Amycolatopsis mediterranei: one gene and its partner. Each later gene encodes a partner of the first gene's protein in a complex. Links are inferred from orthologs where the notes say so. Each region holds a gene or a part of one and is shown on either strand. Other genes may lie near its edges. The genes, in order: secA and secY.

Region 1 (8,213 bases):
GAGACCACCACCCGGCGTGGCTCGCCCTTCTCCTCGGCCGCGATCAGGCGCAGCGACGCGCGGGCCGCGTCCAGCAACGCCGCGTACTCCAGCTCCTCGTCGGACCCGCTCACGTACGCCTCACGCAACGCCGGCGTCAGCGCGAACGCCGTTCCGCTGCGGGCGCGGAACTCCCCCGATGTCTCGAGGTCGCGAAGCATCGCGATGGTCGCAGGCAGATAAACCCTCACCAGTGCGCACCCTTCAGCTCTTCCAAGGACTCTTCGATCATCCCGGCGACCAGATCGACGTCGAACGCGGCCTTGCGGTCGCCGTTCAGTCCGAAGTAGACGCCGCCGTGGTAGGAGGTCACCCCGATCGCCAGCGCCTGGGTGCGCATCAACGGCATCACCGGGAACATCTCGACCAGTCTGGCCTCTCCCGCGTACATCGGCACCTGGGGGCCCGGTGAATTGGTCACCATGACGTTGAAGATGCGCCCGGACAGCGACCCCGCCGCTCGCGCGCCGAGGGAGTGCAGGGTAGCCGGGGCGAAGCCGCCGACCTTGAGCAGGCCGCGCGCCGCCACCGAACGGCCCGAATCGAGGTGCTCGGCCATCGCGTGCCCGATGTGCTGCAGCCGCAGGACCGGGTTCGGCTCGCCGACCGGCAGGTCCACCAGGTACGCCGCCACCTGGTTGCCGACCAGCCCCGGCGTCGAGTACGCGGGGGTCTCCGCGTCGCGGACCGCCAGCGGCACCAGCGCGCGGATCGTCGTGTCGGGCGTCAGCTGGACCTCGCGCGAAAGCAGCCATTCGCGCAGCGCCCCCGTGATGGCCGCGAGGACGACGTCGTTGACCGTGCCGCCGTGCGCCGCGCGGATCTTGCGGAAGTCCTCCAGCCGCGTGCGGACCACGCCGAACACGCGACCGCCGGACACCCGGACGTTCAGCGGCCCCGGCGGCGCCGGACTCACCAGGGTGCGCAGCGTCGACGCCACCCCGCCGACGGTCTCGGCGAACTTGCCCGCCGCCGCGAACGCGTCGTTCGCCGCCGACCGGACGTTCTCCACCACCTCGCCCGGCCGCTGGACGCCCTCGCTGATCGCGTCCAGCACCAGCTGGGTGCGGCTCGGCTCGCGGCGCGGCGTCCAGATGTCCTCGAACGGCTCCGGCTCGGCCGGCGCCGGGTCGAGGACGATCTGGCCGAGGTCGATCGTGCCGACACCGTCCACAACGGACTGGTGGGTCTTCGTCACCAGTGCCACCCGGTCGCCGGCCAGCCCCTCGATGAAGTACGCCTCCCAGAGCGGCCGCTCCGGCGCCAGCCGCCGCGACATCAGGCGCGCGACCAGGTCGAACAGCTGCTCGTCACTGCCCGGCTGGGGCAGCGCCGAGCGCCGGATGTGGTAGTTCAGGTCGAAGTCGACGTCGTCCACCCACACCGGACGCGCCAGGTGGCCCGGCACGTCCAGTACGCGCTGCCGGTACCGCGGCAGGTAGGCCAGCCGTCCGCCGATGAGGTCGACGAGCTGGGCGTAGCCGAACCCGGAGCGCGGCCGCTCGAAGATCGCCACGCCGCCGACGTGCATCGGGGTCGCGTGGTCCTCGAGGTAGAGGAACGAGGCGTCCAGCGCGGAAAGGCGGTCGGGCATGGGGCGATCCTTACACAGTGCGAGACTGCTGGGTGTGGGTGATGAGTCGACTATCTCGCCGAAGGACCGCTTCCTGACCGTGTACGGCCGGAAGCCGGTGCTCGAGGCACTGGCGGACGACGGCCTGCGGGTGGACAAGGTGATCCTCGCCGACACCGCCCGTGGGCCCGGCGCGGCGGAGATCCAGCGCGCGGCGAAGGCGGCCGGCGTGCCGGTGCAGCGCGCCAGCGCCCACCGGGTCAAGGTGCTCGCCGGGAACGGCAAGCAGGACCAGGGGGTGCTCGCCGACGTCCTGGCCCCGCGGATGCGAGCGCTTTCCGCGGCACTGGCCGACCGGCGCCCGCCGTCGCGGGTGCTGCTGCTGGACGGCATCACCACGCCCGCGAACGTCGGCATGATCCTGCGGACGGCGACCGCGGCCGGCTTGGACGGGGTGATCGTGCCCCGGCGCGGCGTCGCGGCGCTCGACCCGCTGGTGGTCAAGGCGTCGGCCGGGGTGGCGTTCCGCGCGCCGGTGCTGCGCTGCGGCTCGGCCCGCGAGGCCGCGGAGATGCTGGCCGAAGCCGGCTTCGGGCTCTACGCGCTGGGCGCGTCGGCTCGCACGACGGTGTTCGACGTCGACCTGCCGCAGCGCGCCGCGTTCGTCCTCGGCGGCGAGACGGCCGGGGTCGGGGCGGAGGTCGGCGAGCTCGTCACGGAATGGCTGTCGATCCCGATGCCGGGTGACGTCGAGTCGCTGAACGTCTCGGCCGCCGCCGCGGTGCTGTCGTTCGAGCTGGTCCGCCGCGCGCGCTGACCCTCACCCCGCGAACAGCACGGCGAGTTCGCCCAGCGTCTCGCTGACCGACCGGTGGTGCACCCCGACCATGCCCGCCTCGACGGCGCCGCGGATGTTCGTGGCGGAGTCGTCGACGAACGCGCAGCGCGTGGCGGGCAGCCCGAGCCGGTCGGCCGCGATCAGGTAGACCGCCGGGTCCGGCTTGGCCACGCCGACCTCACCGGAAAACACCAGCGCGTCGAAATAGTCGAACATCGTGTTCTTGACCTCGTCCGACGCCCCGGGGGCGTTGGACAGCAGCGCAGTGCGGACGCCGCGCTCGCGTGCGGCCGCCAGGTAGTCGTAGAACCGGCCGGCGTCGGGATCGGTGAGAACTCCGGCGAAATCGACCAATAGCCCTTTCAACACCCGGCACACCATAGCCGGGGCGGCGAGGCGGTGTCTCGCCGCCGCGGTCGGCTTACCGCAACGGTCGCCGGTAATCCACGGCTTCGGCGGTTCTCGCCCGGATCGTGCGATTCCGGTGTCCTTTCCGGTCCGTTCCCCCTCTAAGCGAATAGCCGAGTCAGGGAGGGAAGGAAATGATCGAGGAACATCGGTTGCGAACGCTGATCCACTGCGAGGCGCCTCGCCGGGCGGACCGTCCGGAATGGGCGGCATCGCGGGAGCACCACCGCGGCGACGCGCGGTCCCCGGCGCCGAGGCAGCTCGATGCGGGCGAGGTGGGCCACCTGCTGAACATGCTGCTGGAGGCCTACGACGGCCGCCGCCCGGCGGCGCAGGTCCGCGCCTTGGTAGCGCCGGAGGTGTACGCGGGTTTCATCGGTCCACGCAGGACAAGGCCACGGCACCGGACGCAGACGGTCCACACGTGCACCCCGGCCCCGGAGGTGGTCGAGGCGTGCGCACGCGTGGAGGCGGACGGCCGGTCGTTCGCGCTGGCGGCCCGTTTCACCCGCACCCCCACGGGCTGGCGGTGTGTCCGGTTCGCACTGTTGAAACCGCAGCAGCCGGCCAAGCCGATCCGGCGAGCCGCATGAGGCGGCGAGGTGGCGGCCGCTCACCGCCGGTCGAAAAGCGGCGAGCTCAGGCGGAGAGGCGGAGCCGCTCGCCACCGGCCGAACGAGCGGCGAGGTGAGGCACAGAGGCGCCGACCGCTCCCGACGGCTTGCGGAGGGGCGCGCCACATCCACCGCCCACGGGACCGCGCCGCGCCGCCCCGGCGCGGTCCGCCGGGGCGACCTTGTCGTCGCGGCCGGTCGGATCAGCGCGCCGGAACCTAACCGCCGCTCGCCACGGAAAGGGCCGACAAGCCGCGCAAGGTTGTCGTCGGGTTCCACTCCGGCGTGCCCGTCAATGTCAGGCCCGGGCGGTGGCGAGCCAGTTCGCGGAATGCGATTCGGGCCTCCAACCGCGCCAATGGCGCACCCAAGCAGAAGTGGATGCCCTGGCCGAACGCCAAATGCCGGCCCGGCTCCCGCGCCGGGTCGAAGGATTCCGGGGACGGGCCCGTGGCCGGGTCGCGGTTGGCCGCGCCGAGCACGATGATCAGCTGGCTGTCCGCCGGGACCGCCAGTTCGCCCAGCTCCGCGTCGCGCAGGGCCGTGCGAGCCGTCAGCTGGACCGGTGAGTCGTAGCGCAGCACCTCCTCCACCACCCGCGCCGCGTTCTCGCCGTCCGTGCCCAGCGGCTTCAGGCCGTCCGGGCCGCGCAGCAGCGCCAGGACCCCGTTGCCGATCAGGTTCGTCGTCGTCTCGTGGCCGGCGATCAGCAGGAGCGTGAGCGTCACCAGCAGCTCGCCCTCGGTGAGCACGTCGCCCGCGTCGGACACCGCGACCAGGGCCGACAGCAGGTCGTCACCCGGCTCGCGCCGGCGTCGGGCCGCCAGCTCGCGGAAGTAGCCCACGAACGACTGCCGTGCCCTGACCGCGGGTTCGAACGTCTCCGGGCGCTGCAGGAACGGCGGGTCCAGCGCCCGCGCCATCGCGTGCGACCACTCGGCGAACCGCTCGCGGTCGTCCAGCGGTACGCCGAGGAGTTCCGCGATCACCTCGACCGGCAACGGCTTCGCGAGCGCCGCCATCACGTCGAATTCTGCCGGCGCGCGGGCGACCAGTGCGGCCGCGATCTCCTCGATGCGCGGCGTGAGCTGCTCGACCATCCGCGGGGTGAACGCCTTCGCCACCAGCCGCCGCAGGCGTGTGTGGTCCGGCGGGTTCAGCGAGAGGAACGCCCGGACCACGCGACCTGATTCGTCGACCGGCTGGTCCGGGAGGCGGTCCGCCGGATCCAGGTACTCGGGCTCGGGGTGCCCGAACGCCGGGTCGCGCAGCACCTGCGTCGCCTCGGCGAGGCCGCTCACCACGAACATCCGCTCGTTCAGCGCCGCGACCGGCCACCGCTCGCGCCACCGCCGGTACGCCGGGTACGGGTCCGGCCGCCGCTCGGGCGCGAACAACGCGAAGAACTCCTGCGGATCCGCCGACGTCACCAAGCCCTCCCCCGTTCATGACACCGGGACGCGCGGACCAGCCGCGCGCCCCGGTTGTTACATAGTCACCGGTCACACAGTGTCAGCGACGCGGGCCCTTCTTGCCCTTCTTGGCGGCGTCGCGCTGGGCGGCACGGCGGTCCCGGCGGGTACCGCCGGCGCCACCGCTCGCGGCCTGCGCCGCGCCCTCGGCGTGGGACTCGACCTCGCCGTCCTCACCCGGGCCGGACAGCGTCATGCCCGGCTGCTGGCCACCGCCGCCGAGGCCCTTGCCGCGCAGGGCGGCCGGGACGGACTCGGTGTCGGTCGTCGGCGGCTGCGGCGGCGCCGGACGCGCGTGCCGGCCTTCCGAGGACGCAGCTGTCTGGCCGTTGCCCGTCGGGACGCCCGTCGGCAACGCCGCGGCTTCCTCGGCCGGCGGCGCTTCGGCGCGCTCGACCTGCAGGTTGAACAGGAAGCCGACGGCCTCCTCCTTCAGCGAGTCGAGCATCGCGCGGAACATGTCGAAGCCCTCGCGCTGGTACTCGATCAGCGGGTCGCGCTGCGCCAGCGCCCGCATGCCGATGCCCTGCTTGAGGTAGTCCATCTCGTAGAGGTGCTCGCGCCACTTGCGGTCGAGGACCGTCAGCATCACCTGGTGCTCCAGGGTCCGCATGCCCTCGGGGCCGACGAGCGCGTTGATCTCCGCTTCGCGCTTGTCGTAGGCGTTGCGGGCGTCCTGGACCAGCGCCTCGCGCAGGGAGTTCTCATCGAGGTCGCCGTCCTCCATGAGGTCGTCCCACTCGATGCTCACCGGGTACAGCGTCTTCAGCGCCGTCCACAGCTTCTCGTGGTCCCAGTCCTCGGCGTAACCGCTGGCCGTCGCACCGTCCACATAGGCGTTGACGACGTCGACGAGCATGCCCTCGATCTGGTCGCGCAGGTTCTCGCCGGCCAGGACGCGGTGGCGCTCGGCGTAGATCACCTTGCGCTGCTCGTTCATGACCTCGTCGTACTTGAGGACGTCCTTGCGCTGCTCCATGTTGATCTGCTCGACCTGGGTCTGCGCGCTCTTGATGGCCTTGGAGACCATCTTGTGCTCGATCGGCACGTCGTCGGGCAGGCGCATGGTCGTCATGACGCGCTCGACCATCGTCGCGTTGAAGCGGCGCATGAGCTCGTCACCGAGCGACAGGTAGAAGCGGGACTCGCCCGGGTCGCCCTGCCGGCCGGAACGACCGCGGAGCTGGTTGTCGATGCGGCGCGACTCGTGCCGCTCGGTGCCCAGGACGTAGAGGCCGCCCGCCTCGCGGACCTCTTCGCCCTCGGCCTTCGACTCCGCCTTGACCTGCTCGAGGACCTCGGGCCAGGCGGCCTCGTACTCCTCGGAGTGCTCGACCGGGTCCAGGCCGCGCTCGCGCAGCACCTGGTCCGCGATCAGGTCGGGGTTGCCGCCGAGCACGATGTCGGTACCGCGGCCTGCCATGTTCGTGGCGACCGTGACGGCGCCCTTCTGGCCGGCGCGCGCGACGATCAGCGCCTCGCGGTCGTGGTGCTTCGCGTTCAGCACCTCGTGCGGGACGCTCAGCTTGACCAGCAGCTTCGACAGGTGCTCGGACTTCTCGACGCTCGTGGTGCCGACGAGGACCGGCTGGCCCTTCTCGTGCCGCTCGGCGATGTCCTCGGCGACGGCCTCGAACTTGGCCTGCTCGGTCTTGTAGATCAGGTCCGCCTGGTCGACGCGGATCATCGGCCGGTTCGTCGGGATCGGCACCACACCCAGCTTGTAGGTCTGGTGGAACTCCGCGGCCTCGGTCTCGGCCGTACCGGTCATGCCGGCCAGCTTTTCGTAGAGCCGGAAGTAGTTCTGCAGCGTGATCGTCGCGAGGGTCTGGTTCTCGGCCTTGATCTCGACCTTTTCCTTGGCCTCGATCGCCTGGTGCATGCCCTCGTTGTAGCGGCGGCCGTGCAGGATGCGCCCGGTGAACTCGTCGACGATCATGACTTCGCCGTTGCGGACGATGTAGTCCTTGTCGCGGTGGAAGAGCTCCTGGACCTTCAGCGCGTTGTTCAGGTAGCCGACCAGCGGGGTGTTCGCGGCCTCGTACAGGTTGTCGATGCCGAGCTGGTCCTCGACGAACCGGACGCCCTTCTCGGTGACGGCCACCGTGCGCTTCCGGACGTCGATCTCGTAGTGGTACTTCGAGTTGATCAGATTCGTCTTCTCGACCCGCTCACGCGACCCCATCGTGGTGGTGTCGATGCCGTTCATCAACGGGACGAGCCGCGCGAACTCGACGTACCAGCGCGAGGACTGGTCCGCCGGGCCCGAGATGATCAGCGGCGTCCGGGCCTCGTCGATGAGGATCGAGTCCACCTCGTCGACGATGGCGTAGTTGTGCCCGCGCTGCACGCAGTCGTCGAGGCTCCACGCCATGTTGTCGCGCAGGTAGTCGAAGCCGAACTCGTTGTTCGTGCCGTAGGTGATGTCGGCGTTGTACTGAGCGCGCCGCACGTCCGGCTGCTGCTCCGAAAGGATGACGCCGACCTCGAGTCCGAGGAAGCGGTGGATGCGGCCCATCCACTCCGAGTCGCGCTTGGCCAGGTAGTCGTTCGTCGTGACGACGTGGACACCCTTGCCGGGGATGGCGTTGAGGTAGGCGGGGAGGACGCAGGTGAGCGTCTTGCCCTCGCCGGTCTTCATTTCGGCGACCTGGCCGAGGTGCAGCGCCGCGCCGCCCATCAGCTGGACGTCGAAGTGACGCTGGCCCAGCACCCGCTTGGCCGCCTCCCGGACGACCGCGAAGGCCTCCGGGAGCAGGTCGTCGAGGGATTCGCCGTCGCCGTTCCGCTTGCGGAACTCCTCGGTCTTGGCCCGCAGCTCGGCGTCGGTCAGGTCCTTGACGTCGTCTTCGAGGGTGTTGATGTGATCGGCGATGTTGCGCAGCCGCTTCACCATCTTGCCCTCACCCGCGCGGAGCAGGCGGTTCAGCACCATCCGGTCGACCTCACTAGCTGAATATGAGCACGCCCAGGCCGGTCCCGGGCAGGTTCTCCCGCGGTGGCGGCCGAGTTCGGCGCCACCTTCCCACCCCCATCGTAGGGAACGGTGGCCGTCGTGTGCACACGCCGTACGTCCTGACATGCGGAGGGCCCGCACGCGAGCGCGTGCGGACCCTCCGGCAGGCCTCCTTCGAGCCCGGCTCAGCCGAGCCGGATCACGCCGTAGTCGAAGCCTTTCCGCCGGTAGACCACGCTGGGCCGGCCCGCGTCGGAGTCGTTGAAGAGGTAGAAGTCGTGGCCGACCAGTTCCATCTCGTAGAGAGCCTGGT
Region 2 (5,350 bases), 8.4 Mb from region 1 along the record:
CTCGCCGGGCTCGGCGGCCGGCTGGCCGCTTTCACCCTGTTGATCGCCGCCGTGGCGGCCGGGCTGGGGCAGCTCCTGGCCGCGTCCGAGACCGCGCTGACGATCATCAAGTGGGCCGGCGCCGCCTACCTGCTCTACCTCGGCGTCCGCCTGCTCTGGTCCACCTTTCGGGGGAAAAGCAGTGCCACCGAGCTGCCCGCGACACCCATGACGGCGTGGCGTGTCACCCGCAAGGAGTTCGGTGTCGCGCTCACCAATCCGAAGGCGATCCTGATCTTCACGGCCTTCGTCCCGCAGTTCATCGACCCAGGTCGCGGGTCGTTTTCGGGGCAGCTCGCGCTGCTCGGCGCGGGCTACCTGCTGGCCGAGTTCCTGGCCGGCTCGGTCTACGTCTTCGCCGGCGCCGCGGTGAAGACGATCAAGCTCACCCGGCGGGCCCGGCGCAACGTCGATCGAGGCACCGGCGTGGTCCTCGTCGGCCTGGCCGGCGTGCTCGCGACGTCCAGCGCTTGATCCACAATCTGTCAAGGATTCCGGCGGGTCCGGCGATGTGGATCAACCCGCCGGAGCAACCTTGGTACGGAAAACCCACACGGACTGCGGACACGCCCTGTGAAGCTGTTAGAGTCGGCGACACGCTTCGGGACGAGTGTGCCCCGAAGCGTTCCTGGCTTGCGTGCCAGTAGTGCTGTGTGTTCCTGCCGGCCCCGTGCCGGCCAAGCCGATCGTCGGTTAGGACAGCCGACGACGCCGAGGAGGTCCCCCGCGTGCTCAGCGCCTTCCGCTCGGCTCTCGCGACGCCGGATCTACGCAAGAAGATCCTGTTCACGCTAGCCATCGTCGCGGTTTACCGAATCGGTGCGACCATTCCGGCGCCCGGCATCTCGTACGGTGCCGTACAGGCCTGTAGCTCACAGGCGCAGCAGGAGGGCGTCTACCAGCTGCTGAACCTGTTCAGCGGTGGTGCGCTGCTGCAGCTGTCGCTCTTCTCGACCGGCATCATGCCGTACATCACGGCGAGCATCATCATCCAGCTGCTCACCGTGGTCATCCCGCGGTTCGAGGAGCTGAAGAAGGAAGGGCAGTCCGGCCAGGGCAAGCTGACCCAGTACACCCGGTACCTGACGATCGCGCTGGCGATCCTGCAGGCCACCGGTGTGGTCGCGCTCGCGGACCGCAAGCAGCTCTTCCCCGACTGCCAGTCGCCGATCATCCCGGACAACAGCGTCTACTCGCTGGCCATCATCGTCATCACGATGACCGCGGGCACCGCCGTCATGATGTGGCTGGGCGAGCTGATCACCGAGCGCGGCGTCGGCAACGGCATGTCCGTCCTGATCTTCCTGAACATCGCGGCGCGCATCCCGGTCGAGGGCGGCAACATCCTCAGCAACGCCGGTGGCGTCGGCCTGGCGATCGTCTGCGTCTTCGGCCTGGTGATCATCGCCAGCGTCATCTTCGTCGAGCAGGGGCAGCGCCGGATCCCGGTGCAGTACGCCAAGCGCATGATCGGCCGCCGGATGTACGGCGGCACGTCGACCTACCTGCCGATCAAGGTGAACCAGGCCGGCGTCATCCCGGTCATCTTCGCGTCGTCCCTGCTGTACCTGCCGGACCTGATCAGCCGCCTCGTCGGCGACCAGAACGCCAACTCCGGCTGGCAGGTGTTCATCAAGAACTACATCGTGAACCAGTCCAGCTGGGTGCACATCGCGCTGTACTTCGCCCTGATCATCTTCTTCACGTACTTCTACATCACGATCACGTTCAACGTGGACGAGCGTGCGGAAGAGATGAAGAAGTTCGGCGGCTTCATCCCGGGCATCCGCCCGGGCCGCCCGACCGCGGAGTACCTGAGCTTCGTGCTCGGCCGGATCACCCTGCCGGGTTCGCTCTACCTGGGCATCATCGCGATTCTTCCGAACTTCTTCCTGTCGTTGACCGGTAGCGGGAACAACCAGAACTTCCCGTTCGGTGGCACGGCTGTGCTGATCATGGTCGGTGTCGGTCTCGACACCGTCAAGCAGATCGAGAGCCAGCTGATGCAGCGCAACTACGAAGGGTTCTTGAAGTGACGCGCCTGGTTCTCGTGGGCCCGCCCGGCGCGGGCAAGGGCACGCAGGCGGTGGCCCTGTCCGAGCAGCTGCGTGTCCCGCACATCTCCACCGGTGACCTGTTCCGCGCGCACGTCGGCCAGGAGACCCCGCTCGGCCAGGAAGCGAAGCGCTACCTGGACTCGGGTGAGCTCGTGCCGGACTCGGTGACCAACGAAATGGTCCGCGAGCGGCTCGCCGAGCCGGACGCCAAGGTCGGCTTCCTGCTCGACGGCTTCCCCCGCAACACCAAGCAGGCCGAGGTCCTCGGCGAGATCCTGGGCGACGCGGACGTCTCGCTCGACGCGGTGATCCAGCTGCAGGTCCCGGAGGACGTCGTCGTCGGGCGGCTCATGTCGCGCGGCCGCGCGGACGACACCGAAGAGGTCATCCGCCGCCGTCAGCAGATCTACGTGTCGGACACCGCGCCGCTGCTGGAGTACTACGCCGACATCCTGGTGACCGTCGACGGTGTCGGCAGTGTCGAAGAGATCTCCGGCCGGGTGCTGAAAGCGCTGCGCGACCGCACGTGAACCTCGGAGGATTGCGTGTTCTGCAAGTGCTCCGGCGTGGGCGCATGATCGAAGTCAAGACCCCGGACGAGCTGCAGGCGATGCGGGCCGCGGGCCTCGTGGTCGCCCGCACGCTCGCGTCGGTCCGTGCCGCGGCGAAGCCGGGCGTCAGCACCGCCGAGCTCGACGAGCTGGCCGAGCAGACGATCCGGGACGCCGGCGCGGTGCCGTCGTTCAAGGGCTACCACGGTTTCCCGGCGTCGATCTGCGCGTCGGTGAACGAGCAGATCGTCCACGGCATCCCGGCGAAGACCCAGGTGCTGGCCGACGGCGACATCATCTCCGTCGACTGCGGCGCCATCCTCGACGGCTGGCACGGCGACTCCGCGGTGACGCTGGCCATCGGCCAGGTCTCCGACGCCGACCTGGCGCTGTCCGCGGCGACCGAGGCGGCGATGTGGGCCGGCATCGAGGCGGTCCGCGCCGGCGGCCGGCTCACCGACATCTCCTACGCCGTCCAGTCCGCCGCCGAGCGCGCGGCCCGCGACGACGGCATCGAGTACGGGATGATCGTCGAGTACGGCGGCCACGGCATCGGCCGCCAGATGCACATGGACCCGTTCCTGCCCAACGTCGGCAAGCCCGGCAAGGGCCCGCGGCTGAAGCCCGGCATGGCGCTGGCGATCGAGCCGATGCTGACCGGCGGCGGCGGCGAAACCCGCGAGCTGGACGACGGCTGGACGGTCGTCACGGCCGACGGCTCCCGCGCGGCCCACTGGGAGCACACCGTCGCCATCACCGAAGACGGCCCCTGGGTGCTCACGGCCCCCGAAGACGCCTGACCTGCGCTTTCACCCATTCGGGGCGCCTGGCCGCCGTGATCTCCTACCATGTTCACCCCCGGTTTGGGGGTCGCGACACGACGTGCGTACACTGTCAAGTCGGCGCACTTATCGCGCCCGGATCCTGCGCGCTCGTGAATTCACGGTACTGGGACTCGGGCACCAGTGTGTCACGCAACACCCAACCCAGCACTAGTGCTCGAAGTTGATCACAAGGTGTAGCGACAGGCAGTGTCGACTAAGGAAATGCGGAGGACATGGCGAAGAAAGACGGGGCCATCGAGGTCGAAGGCCGCGTAGTCGAGCCGCTCCCCAACGCGATGTTCCGCGTCGAGTTGGAGAACGGCCACAAGGTCCTGGCACACATCAGCGGCAAGATGCGGCAGCACTACATCCGCATCCTGCCGGAGGACAGGGTTGTCGTGGAGCTCTCGCCCTACGACCTCTCTCGTGGTCGCATCGTCTACCGCTACAAGTGATCACGAAGAGCAGCTCAACAGCAGGAGAGCAGAAGACGTGAAGGTCCAGCCGAGCGTCAAGAAGATCTGCGACAAGTGCAAGGTGATCCGCCGTCACGGCCGGATCATGGTGATCTGCGAGAACCTGCGGCACAAGCAGCGGCAGGGCTGATCTCCAGCACTCGAAGCAGAGTGGCTTGACGGCTACACACCCTCCCCGCACCTGCCGGGCCACGCGAGTGGTCCGGTTCACCCCCGGGCTTCAGGCCGGGGCCGGGACACCCGAAGCGCAAGCCGAGGGCACGACAGGCGAGTCGGTCCCGGAACCGGACGGGGAGCAGACCTGAAGAGGAAACCGAAGAAGGAGCATCAACGCCAATGGCACGACTCGCTGGCGTAGACCTCCCCCGCGAAAAGCGGTTGGAGATCGCGCTTACCTACATCTACGGCATCGGCCGTACCCGCTCGAAGCAGCTCATCAAGGCTGCCGAGCTCAACGCGGACACCCGCGTCAAAGACCTCAGCGATGACGACCTCGCGAAGCTGCGTGTGTACATCGAAGAGAACTTCAAGGTCGAGGGTGACCTTCGCCGTGAGGTGAACGCCGACATCCGTCGGAAGATCGAGATCGGGTGCTACGAGGGCCTTCGCTGGCGCCGCGGACTTCCCGTCCGTGGTCAGCGCACGAAGACCAACGCCCGTACCCGCAAGGGTCCGAAGAAGACGGTCGCCGGCAAGAAGAAGGCTGGCAAGAAGTGAGCGTCCAGGGCAAGAAGGTCGTGCAGATGGGTGGCGTTCAGCGCCGCGGCTCGGCTTGTGTCTCGCCCAAGGCGCTCTACGCCCGCCCGATGGCGCTCCGCAACCTGTACACCGACGCCGGTTCGATCATCCGGCGCGGACAGGCCGAAGCGGTCGCCGCTCACCAAGAGAACGCGCGCTAACAGGAGATCCCTCACAACATGCCACCGAAGTCTCGTACTGCGGCCGGGGCCAAGAAGGTCCGCCGCAAGGAAAAGAAGAATGTTGCGCACGGTCACGCGCACATCAAGAGCACCTTCAACAACACCATCGTCTCGATCACGGACCCGACCGGTGCCGTGATCGCGTGGGCGTCGAGTGGGCACGTGGGCTTCAAGGGCTCCCGCAAGTCCACCCCGTTCGCCGCGCAGATGGCCGCCGAGAACGCTGCTCGCAAGGCCGCCGAACACGGCATGAAGAAGGTCGACGTCTTCGTGAAGGGCCCGGGTTCGGGCCGCGAGACGGCGATCCGCTCGCTGCAGGCGGCCGGCCTCGAGGTCGGCACCATCCAGGACGTGACCCCGCAGCCTCACAACGGCTGCCGCCCGCCCAAGCGGCGCCGGGTCTGAGGAACGGGGAGGAGTAAGAAGAAATGGCTCGTTACACCGGCCCCGCGACGCGTATTTCGCGTCGCCTCAAGGTTGACC

What was found.
Region 2: the proteins of secA (region 1) and secY are in contact, whole or in part, in a crystal structure (PDB 3DIN), measured with the Thermotoga maritima proteins. The link is inferred for Amycolatopsis mediterranei from one-to-one orthologs. Residues at the interface, in WP_004082002.1 of Thermotoga maritima: Glu261, Ala262, Arg263, Lys300, Ala301, Arg302, Thr303, Ile304, Ile305, Leu323, Tyr324, Asp325, Pro326, Val329, Ser330, Tyr333, Ile336, Lys340, Phe345, Val349, Glu363, Phe364, Tyr374, Ser375, Gly376, Gly377, Glu393, Ile395, Thr482, Ser483; in WP_004081795.1 of Thermotoga maritima: Glu108, Gly109, Glu110, Glu111, Ala236, Glu237, Arg238, Arg239, Ile240, Thr241, Ile242, Gln243, Tyr244, Ala245, Arg246, Arg247, Val248, Thr249, Gly250, Arg251, Arg252, Val253, Tyr254, Gly256, Ala257, Ser258, Thr259, Tyr260, Leu261, Pro262.

What each region holds. Positions count from the first base shown.
Region 1 is NZ_CP100416.1:9,122,190-9,130,402, forward strand. What follows is about bases 4,785-8,213. They hold secA (preprotein translocase subunit SecA), read right to left. Parts: upstream 7,880-8,213; coding sequence 4,985-7,879; downstream 4,785-4,984. Other genes in these bases: ISP_RS41275 (cytochrome P450), read right to left, coding at 4,785-4,902; hpf (ribosome hibernation-promoting factor, HPF/YfiA family), read right to left, coding at 8,086-8,213. In the rest of the region: ISP_RS41250 (DUF6912 family protein), read right to left, coding at 1-230; ISP_RS41255 (WS/DGAT/MGAT family O-acyltransferase), read right to left, coding at 227-1,633; ISP_RS41260 (TrmH family RNA methyltransferase), read left to right, coding at 1,668-2,429; ISP_RS41265 (HAD-IA family hydrolase), read right to left, coding at 2,433-2,804; ISP_RS41270 (Rv3235 family protein), read left to right, coding at 2,993-3,451; more of ISP_RS41275, read right to left, coding at 3,691-4,784. UniProt on the Escherichia coli protein: Required for protein export, interacts with the SecYEG preprotein conducting channel.
Region 2 is NZ_CP100416.1:741,151-746,500, forward strand. What follows is about bases 1-2,921. They hold secY (preprotein translocase subunit SecY), read left to right. Parts: upstream 1-767; coding sequence 768-2,075; downstream 2,076-2,921. Other genes in these bases: ISP_RS03585 (LysE family translocator), read left to right, coding at 1-513; ISP_RS03595 (adenylate kinase), read left to right, coding at 2,072-2,626; map (type I methionyl aminopeptidase), read left to right, coding at 2,671-2,921. Also shown: more of map, read left to right, coding at 2,922-3,447; infA (translation initiation factor IF-1), read left to right, coding at 3,705-3,926; rpmJ (50S ribosomal protein L36), read left to right, coding at 3,964-4,077; rpsM (30S ribosomal protein S13), read left to right, coding at 4,284-4,664; ISP_RS03620 (hypothetical protein), read left to right, coding at 4,661-4,846; rpsK (30S ribosomal protein S11), read left to right, coding at 4,865-5,272; rpsD (30S ribosomal protein S4), read left to right, coding at 5,296-5,350. UniProt on the Escherichia coli protein: The central subunit of the protein translocation channel SecYEG. Consists of two halves formed by TMs 1-5 and 6-10.